Linked DNA regions of Frondihabitans sp. PAMC 28766. The protein of the gene in region 1 interacts with the protein of each later gene in a pairwise test. Links are inferred from orthologs where the notes say so. Each region holds a gene or a part of one and is shown in the gene's direction. Other genes may lie near its edges.

The links. The genes of interacting proteins can lie anywhere in the genome.
Region 2: the proteins of lpdA (region 1) and AX769_RS06350 interact in binary tests that used the Escherichia coli proteins (3 or more experiments, as listed by UniProt). The link is inferred for Frondihabitans sp. PAMC 28766 from one-to-one orthologs.

The regions. Positions count from the first base shown.
Region 1 is NZ_CP014513.1:2,787,545-2,791,467, forward strand. The notes cover bases 1,013-3,923. They hold lpdA (dihydrolipoyl dehydrogenase), read left to right. Parts: upstream 1,013-1,736; coding sequence 1,737-3,110; downstream 3,111-3,923. Other genes in these bases: AX769_RS13405 (leucyl aminopeptidase), read left to right, coding at 1,013-1,631; sucB (2-oxoglutarate dehydrogenase, E2 component, dihydrolipoamide succinyltransferase), read left to right, coding at 3,164-3,923. In the rest of the region: AX769_RS13400 (proteasome assembly chaperone family protein), read right to left, coding at 1-29; more of AX769_RS13405, read left to right, coding at 135-1,012. UniProt on the Escherichia coli protein: Lipoamide dehydrogenase is a component of the glycine cleavage system as well as of the alpha-ketoacid dehydrogenase complexes.
Region 2 is NZ_CP014513.1:1,288,697-1,293,676, forward strand. The notes cover bases 772-3,862. They hold AX769_RS06350 (ATP-dependent helicase), read left to right. Parts: upstream 772-1,125; coding sequence 1,126-3,600; downstream 3,601-3,862. Other genes in these bases: AX769_RS06345 (glycerophosphodiester phosphodiesterase family protein), read left to right, coding at 772-1,074; AX769_RS06355 (hypothetical protein), read right to left, coding at 3,572-3,862. In the rest of the region: more of AX769_RS06345, read left to right, coding at 64-771; more of AX769_RS06355, read right to left, coding at 3,863-4,939; AX769_RS06360 (thioester domain-containing protein), read right to left, coding at 4,861-4,980. UniProt on the Escherichia coli protein: A helicase with DNA-dependent ATPase activity. Unwinds DNA duplexes with 3'-5' polarity. Translocates on single-stranded DNA with 3'-5' polarity. Initiates unwinding more efficiently from a nicked substrate than double-stranded DNA.

The DNA.
Region 1 (3,923 bases):
AGCTCGTACAGGTCAGCAGGATCGGACATGCCTTCAATGCTAGGCACGGCGGCTCGAAGCCACGCCACCGTGTCGGATGCTGACAGCGAACATCGCGGGAGGGGACCGTCCGCTCGGTGGATAGCATCGATGCCATGACAGTGCCCCAGCTATCCGTGCTCGCCCCCGTCGATCTCTCCTCCCCCGCCGACGTGCTCGTCCTCGGCGTCGTGCCCGCCACGGGCGGGGCCGACGCCCCGACTCTTCTGGCCGACGCGCCCGATCTGCAGGCGCAGCTCGCGGCCATCGGCGTCTCCGGGGGCCGCGACGAGCTGACGCGGCTGCCGGCCGGGGCGCTCGGGAGTGCCGACCTGCCGGCGAGCACCTCCGTCGCTCTCATCGGTCTGGGGGGCGCACCCTCGGTCGAGACGCTTCGCTACGCTGCAGGATCCGCCGCCCGCCAGCTGGCCGGGCAGGCTCGCGTCGCGCTCGCCCTTCCGGTGTCGGGCGACGACGAGGCCCTGGCCGTGCTGGAGGGCGCCGCCATCGGCGCGTACGCCTTCGACTCGTACCGTCACGCGTCGGCTGCCGACTCGAAGGCCGCCGTCAGCGACGTCGTCCTTCTCACCGAGACGGCGGTTGCCGACTCCGTGGTCGCCCGGGCTGCAGCGGTCGCGACGGCCGTGCACACGGTCCGCGACCTCGTGACGACCCCTCCGATCGACCTGCCGCCGGCAGCGCTGGCCGATGCGACCGTGCGTCTCGCCGAGGGCAAGGACGTCACGGTGACCGTCCTCGAGGGCGACGAGCTCCGCGAGCAGGGGTTCGGCGGCATCGTCGGCGTCGGGCAGGGCTCGGCACGCCCGCCCCGCCTCGTCAAGGTCGCCTACTCGCCCGAGGGCGCCACCAAGCACCTCGCTCTCGTCGGCAAGGGCATCACCTACGACACCGGCGGGCTGTCGCTGAAGCCCGCGGGCAGCATGGTCGGCATGAAGTACGACATGACCGGCGCCGCCACCGTCATGGCCGTCACCCTCGCCGCCGCCGAGCTGCGCCTGCCGGTGCGGCTGACCGCGTGGCTGTGCATCTCCGAGAACATGCTCGGGGCCGATCCGATCCGACCCGACGACGTCCTGACCATCAAGAACGGCACCACGGTCGAGGTGACGAACACCGACGCCGAAGGGCGTCTCGTGCTCGCCGACGGCCTCTCGGCCGCGTCCGAAGAGCAACCGGATGCGATCATCGACGTCGCGACCCTCACCGGCGCGCAGGTCGTCGCGCTCGGCATGCGCTACGTCGGTGTGATGGGCACCGACGACTTCGCGCCGCGCGTGGTCGAAGTGGCCGACGCCGCGTCCGAGCCGTTCTGGCGGGTGCCGCTCGCGCCCGAGCTGCGCCAACGCCTCAAGTCGGACGTCGCCGACCTCGTCAACGCCACGCCTGGCAACAGCGCCGCGGGCATGCTGCTCGCCGGCGTCTTCTTGAAAGAGTTCGTGGGCAAGAAGGTGGGCACCGACGAGCTGATCCCCTGGGCCCACCTCGACATCGCGGGGCCGAGCGAGAACAAGGCCGGAGGCTACGGCTTCACGACCAAGGGCGCGACCGGCATCACTGTGCGCACCCTGATCGACCTGGCCTCCGCGTTCTGAGCGGCGTACTAGGGTAATGGAGGCGGGAAAATCCGTCTTCTTGGCAGGGGTGCGCGGCCCGACAACCGGCCGCCGTCCTGACCGATCGCACGAAGGAGTTGCTGGGTGTCAGAGCAGAACTATGACGTCGTCATTCTCGGTGGAGGCAGCGGCGGATATGCCGCGGCACTGCGTTCCAGTGAATTGGGCTACTCGGTGGCCCTGATCGAGAAGGACAAGGTCGGCGGCACCTGTCTCCACCGCGGCTGCATCCCCACGAAGGCCCTGCTGCACACCGCCGAGGTGGCCGACGTGTCGCGCGAGTCGGCGAAGTACGGCGTCAACACCGACTTCCACGGCATCGACATCGCGAACGTCACGACGTACCGCCGCGACATCGTCGAGCACAAGTACAAGGGCCTGCAGAGCCTCGTCAAGGCGCGCGGCATCACGACGATCGCCGGCGAAGGCAAGTTGACGTCCCCCTCGACGATCCAGGTCGGTGACGACACCATCACCGGCAAGAACATCATCCTGGCGACCGGCTCGTACTCGCGCAGCCTGCCCGGCCTCGAGATCGGCGGCCGCGTCATCACGAGCGAGCACGCTCTCGAGCTCGACTACATCCCCCAGCGCGTCGCGATCCTGGGCGGCGGCGTCATCGGCGTCGAGTTCGCCAGCGTCTGGAAGTCCTTCGGCTCCGACGTCCAGATCATCGAAGCGCTCCCGCACCTCGTGCCCAACGAGGAGGAGTCGGTGTCGAAGCAGTTCGAGCGCGCCTTCCGCAAGCGCGGCATCAACTACTCGCTCGGCATCCGCTTCCAGAGCGTCACGCAGGACGACAGCGGCGTGCACGTCACGCTCGAAGACGGCAAGACCTTCGACGCCGACATCCTGCTCGTGGCGGTCGGGCGCGGCCCGGTCACCCAGGGCCTCGGATACGACGAGGTCGGCATCACGATGGACCGCGGCTTCGTCCTCACGGACGAGCGCCTCCACACCAACGTCGAAGGCGTCTACGCCATCGGCGACATCGTGCCCGGCCTCCAGCTCGCCCACCGCTCCTTCCAGCAGGGCATCTTCGTCGCCGAAGAGATCGCCGGGCTCTCGCCCGTCGTCATCGAAGACGCGAACATCCCCAAGGTCACCTACTCCGACCCCGAGGTCGCGTCCGTCGGCCTCACCACGGCGAAGGCCACCGAGAAGTACGGTGCCGACAAGATCTCGTCGTACGACTACAACCTCGCCGGCAACGGCAAGAGCTCGATCCTCGGCACGGCCGGCTCGGTCAAGGTCGTCCGCGTCGTCGACGGCCCGGTCGTCGGCGTCCACATGATCGGCGCCCGCGTCGGCGAGCTCGTCGGCGAAGCACAGCTCACCGTCAACTGGGAGGCCTACCCGGAGGACATCGCGCCGCTGATCCACGCGCACCCGACCCAGAACGAGGCGATCGGCGAGGCGATGCTGGCCCTGGCCGGCAAGCCCCTGCACGCGATGTAACACAGTCTTCTCACTTCCCCACACAAGAACAGTTTTCTAAAGGAGTCCCCCTGATGAGCGAATCCGTCAACCTCCCGGCACTCGGCGAGAGTGTCACCGAGGGCACGGTCACCCGCTGGTTGAAGAACGTCGGCGATCGTGTGGAGGTCGACGAGCCCCTGCTCGAAGTCTCCACCGACAAGGTCGACACGGAGATCCCGTCGCCCGTCGCCGGTGTGATCGAAGAGATCCTGGTGCCCGAAGACGAGACCGTCGAGGTCGGCACTCCGCTGGTGAAGATCGGCGACGGCACCGGCGCCGGCTCGAGCGACTCCGCCCCCGATGCCGAGGCGCCTGCCACCGGCCCCGCCTCCACGGACGACCAGCCCGCCGCCGAGTCGAGCGAAGACTCCGAGGGCTACGAGACGCCGTCACCGGCCGACGAGGCTCCCGCCGAGGTGCCGTCGTCCGCTGCCCCCGCACCCGAGGAGGCCGCCCAGGCTGCTCCCCCGGCTCCGGCTCCGGGCGTCGACCCCGCGCCCGCGGCCCCCGCCGCGCCGGCTCCTGTCGCCGCTGCGCCGGCTCCTGCCGCTGCTGCCCCGGCCGCGCCCGCCCCGGCCGCTCCTGCTGCTCCCGCCCCCGCTTCGCCCGCCGCTCCCGCCCCGGCAGCTGCTGGCGGCCCCGTCGGTTACGTCACGCCGCTGGTGCGCAAGCTCGCCAACGAGAAGGGCGTCGACCTGTCGACCGTCTCGGGCAGCGGCGTCGGCGGTCGCATCCGCAAGGAGGACGTCCTCGAAGCCGCTGAGGCCGCCGCCAAGGCGACGCCCGCTGCCG
Region 2 (4,980 bases), 1.5 Mb from region 1 along the record:
AGGCGATGCACACCGTTTGTTCACCTGGCGCCCCGCCTGCTGGCGGCGAAGGGCCGCTAGCGTGTGCGGGTGAGTCACGAACCCGTCGTCATCGCCCACCGTGGCGCGAGCGGCCACCGGCCCGAGCACGGTGCCGACGCCTACCGCCTCGCCATCGACCTCGGTGCGGGGGCGATCGAGCCGGACATCGTCTCGACGAGCGATGGCATCCTGGTGCTCCGACACGAGAACGAGATCTCGAGCACGACCGACATCGAAGACCACGCCGAATTCGCCGACCGCCGCACCACGAAATCCGTCGACGGCGAGATGGTCGCGGGCTGGTTCACCGAAGACTTCACCTGGGCCGAGCTGTCGACCCTGAGCATTCGCGAGCGGCTGCCCGAGTTGCGCCCGGCCAGTGCCCTTCACGACGGCGAGGGCAGGATCCAGCGGCTCACCGACCTCCTCTCGCTGCTCGACTCCGAGGCGGTCGCCGGGCACCCCGTGGCGCTCGTCGCCGAGATCAAGCACGCCACCTACTTCGAGTCGATCGGGCTTCCGCTCGACGAGCTCTTCGCCGCCGAGCTGCAGGCGGCCGGCTGGATCGACGACCCGCGTCTCACGATCGAGAGCTTCGAGCAGTCTGTGCTGATGAAGCTCAAGGCGGCAGGGGTGGGCGGCCGATCCGTCTACCTCCTCGAGGACGAAGGCGCGCCGTTCGACCTCGTCGCTCGCGACGGCACGGCCGCGACGACCTACGCCGAACAACTCACCGACGAGGGGCTGGCCCGCCTGGCCGCCGAGGTCGAGGGCGTCAGCGTGCCCAAGAGGCTGCTGATCACCAAGTACGGTCGGCCCGACGCATCGCTCGTCCGCCGGGCGCACGCGCACGGGCTCGAGGTGTTCACGTGGACTCTCCGGCCCGAGAACAAGTTCGTGGTGAAAGCCCTGCGCACGGGGCCGGACAAGGCGGCGTTCGGCGACTGGCGCGCCGAGTTCGAGCGGGTCATCGGCACCGGGGTCGACGGGATCTTCACCGACTACCCCGATCTGGCCGTCGAGATCCTGCATCGGGCGCACGCCAACGCCTGAGCTGCCGAGCAGGGCGCCGATGACGGTCGTCGCGCTTAAGCTTGTACGACCATGACGATCGTTCTCGAGCCCTTCGACAACTCCTCCGACGGCGCGCCCTCGCGGGCCGGCGGGCCCGGGCCCGGCGGGGCTCAGAACGACCGGCTGACGGCGGGCCTCAACCCCCAGCAGAAAGAGGCGGTCGAATACCGCGGGCAATCGCTGCTGATCGTCGCGGGTGCGGGCTCGGGCAAGACCAGCGTGCTGACGCGGCGCATCGCGGGCCTCATCGACTCGCGCGAGGCGTGGCCGAGCCAGATCCTCGCCATCACCTTCACCAACAAGGCGGCGGCCGAGATGCGAGAGCGCGTGGCGGCGCTGATCGGGCAGTCGTCGGAGGGCATGTGGATCTCGACGTTCCACTCGGCCTGCGTTCGCATCCTGCGCCGTGAGGCCGAGCAGTTCGGCTTCACCAAGAGCTTCACGATCTACGACTCCGCCGATTCGCGCGCCCTGCTCAAGCGCATCCTGAAAGAGCTCGACGCCGACTCCCTCGGCTTCACCGTCAGCCAGGCCGCCGGCAAGATCTCCAAGCTCAAGAACGAGCTGAGCGATGTCGAGTCGTACTCGCGCCAGATCAACATGGGCGACCCGCAAGAGGTCATGTTCCTCGAGATCTTCCGTCAATACACGCGTGAGCTACAGCGTGCCAACGCCTTCGACTTCGACGACCTCATCGCGCAGACCGTCTACCTCTTCAGAGCCTTCCCGCACGTGGCGGCCGTCTACCAGCGCCGCTTCCGTCACATCCTGGTCGACGAATACCAAGACACCAACCACGCGCAGTACTCCCTCATTCGCGAGCTGACCCGGCCTGTCGAAACCGATCTGGTCGACGACCTCGAGCGCGGCGGGCAGTTCGTGCAGACTCTCCGCGATGGCAGCGGCAGGATCCCGGGCGCCTCGCTCACCGTCGTCGGCGACTCCGACCAGTCGATCTACGCCTTCCGCGGGGCGGACATCCGCAACATCACCGAGTTCGAGCACGACTTCCCGCACTCGAAGGTGATCCTGCTCGAGCAGAACTACCGTTCGACCCAGAACATCCTCGACGCCGCGAACGCCGTCATCGCCAACAACTTCGACCGCCAGGCCAAGAACCTCTTTACGACGGTCGGAACGGGTGACAAGATCGTCGGCTTCACCGGGTACACCGGCCACGACGAGGCGCAGTTCGTGGCCGACGAGATCACCGCCCTGCACGAGTCGGGCACGGCCTACAAAGACGTGGCCGTCTTCTATCGCACCAACTCGCAGACGCGAGCCCTGGAAGAGATCTTCATCCGGTCGGCGATCCCCTACCGGGTGCTGGGCGGCACCAAGTTCTACGAGCGGGCAGAGATCAAGGATGCGATGGCGTATCTCATCGCCGTCGCGAACCCGGCCGACCCGATGGCTCTCCGCCGCATCATGAACACTCCCAAGCGCGGCATCGGGCCCGCGACCGAGACGGCGCTGCAGCGCTGGGCCGACCAGAACGAGACGACCTTGCGCGACGCCATGCGCCACGCGTCCGAGCTGGGACTCGGGCCGAAGGTCACGGGCGCCATCACGGGCCTTGCGAAGCTCCTCGACGACGTGTCGGCGACCGCGGCGACCGACCCGGTGCACGACATCCTCGCCGCGTTGATCGAGGGCAGCGGTCTCGTGACCGCTCTGCGGGCCTCGCGCGACCCGCAGGACGAGGCGCGGGCCGAGAACATCGACGAGCTGGTTGCCGTCACGCGCGAGTTCCAGAAGAACAACCCTGACGGCGTCCTGCTCGACTTCCTCACCGAGGTCACTCTCGTCGCCGCTGCCGACGATCTCGACGACACGAGCGGCACGGTGTCGCTGATGACCCTGCACACCGCGAAGGGCCTCGAATACGACGCCGTCTTCCTGACCGGGGTCGAAGAAGACCTGCTGCCGCACCGCATGTCGGCCTCCGAGCCGGGCGGCCCGTCCGAAGAGCGACGGCTGTTCTACGTCGGCATCACGCGGGCCAAGAAGAGGCTCTTCCTGTCGCTCGCGATGACGAGGGCCCAGTTCGGCGAGGTGAACGTCGCCATGCCGTCGCGCTACCTGCAAGAGATCCCTGCCGAGCTGATCGACTGGAAGCAGTCTCCTGGCATGGCGAACAGCCGCGGTGGCACCCAGCCCCGGGCCCTCAATGCGCGCCGAGACGGCGGCATCGGGGGCGACTCCGGTGGGTTCGGAGGTCGCCCCCGCGCCGCCTCCGGCTACGGGTCGGGCAGCTACGACCGCGCCACCGCTGCGTCGAAGACCAAGCCGAAGACCGAGTGGGCGAATCGAGTCACCGGCACCGTTCGTGACAATGGCGATCTCGAGCTCGACGCGGGCGACCGCATCTCGCATGTCGACTTCGGCGAGGGGCGTGTGGTCGCGGTGACCGGTGTCGGGCCGCGACGGATCGCCGAGGTGCAGTTCGACACGGCCGGGCGCAAGAAGCTGCTCATCAAGGTTGCTCCGATCGAGAAGATCTGACCGCGAGACGTCGCCTGACGACTCGCGTCAGCACGGTGCCGAGGACGGCGGCCAGGCCGACCGAGAGGGCTCCGAATCCGGCGAGCACAGTGGGTTCGACCCCGCTCGCCCCGGTGTAGGCGAGGGCTTGCGGCTGCACCGGTTTGCTCGGCGCCTGGGGGTGGTGCGGCGCCGGGGGCACTCGGGGCACGTTCGGCTTCTCGGGTGGAGTGACGGGCGCCGGCACGCGAAGCATCTCGCTGCGGTGGGCGACGAGATCGGCGAACGGCGCGATCACCTGCCCGCCGGACGCATCGGGATCGCTGCCTTCCGACCGGAACACGAACACGTAGTGTCCGGGCTGATTCACCGTGATGCACGGCGCGCGGTAGGTGCCGTCCCTGTCGACGCTCGTCGTCGCCCGGCCGGCGATGGGCAGCCGGTCGAAGTCGTCCGCTGAGTAGTCGTGGCCGTCGAGGGGTGCCTCCGCGAACGGGCCGACCAGGATCGACTCGACGTCTACGGCGGGAAGCCCGGCCGAGCCCAGGTCGTCGACGGTCAGCTCGTCGGTGACGCAGTCGCCCGGTGCGACGGCGTCGGCGTCGCCGTTCGGCGGCGAGACGACCGTGCTGACAGACGGAGTCACGGACGAGCGAGTGACCTCGGTCGCGGCCGCGAAGGGCGACCGCCACGAGCGGACGTGGTCGCGCCCCTTGTCGACCGGAGTGTCGGCAGGGTCGATGGTCTCGACCCAGACGTAGTAGCCGCCCGACGGCAGGGTGCATTCGGGAGTCGTGTAATCCCCCGGGCCATTCGTCGCGACGACGCTGACCTCGCAGACGGTGGGGGCAGCACTCGGCCACTCGGCCGCTTCGCTCGGCTGGACGGCGAACGGCCCGAGGAGCGAACTTCGGATCGTGACCGGAACGGGCGCCGCGGACGTCCCCGACTTGTACACACCCCACTCGGACAGCAGCCCGTCGCCGGGGGCGACGTCGAGATGCACGGCATCGGTGATCGTGGTGCCGGGGGCGGCTGAGGCCTCGCTCGTCTGCGTCTGAACGCGCGGCTGGAACGGACGCGGCGACACGCTGGTCGTCGTCGTCGTCGCAGTGGCCGTCCCCGTCGATTTGGGGGAGAACAGCAGCATCTGAGATTGGGCCGGGCTGGAGCCGACCGTGATGATCGCGTCGAAGGCCAGATTCTCGAATCGGGCGTCGGCCTTCACCGTCAGTGTCGCGCCGGTCCCCGTCGTGCTGATCGGCACCGGCTTGCCGTTCGTCACGACAGCGGCGGGGCCGCCCCCGTCGAAAGCCGCCCCGGCCAGGGCGACCGACCCGACGACTGTTCCGGCGGGCACGGACGACTGGCCCCGGCTGCGAGGGTCGAGGTCACATCGGC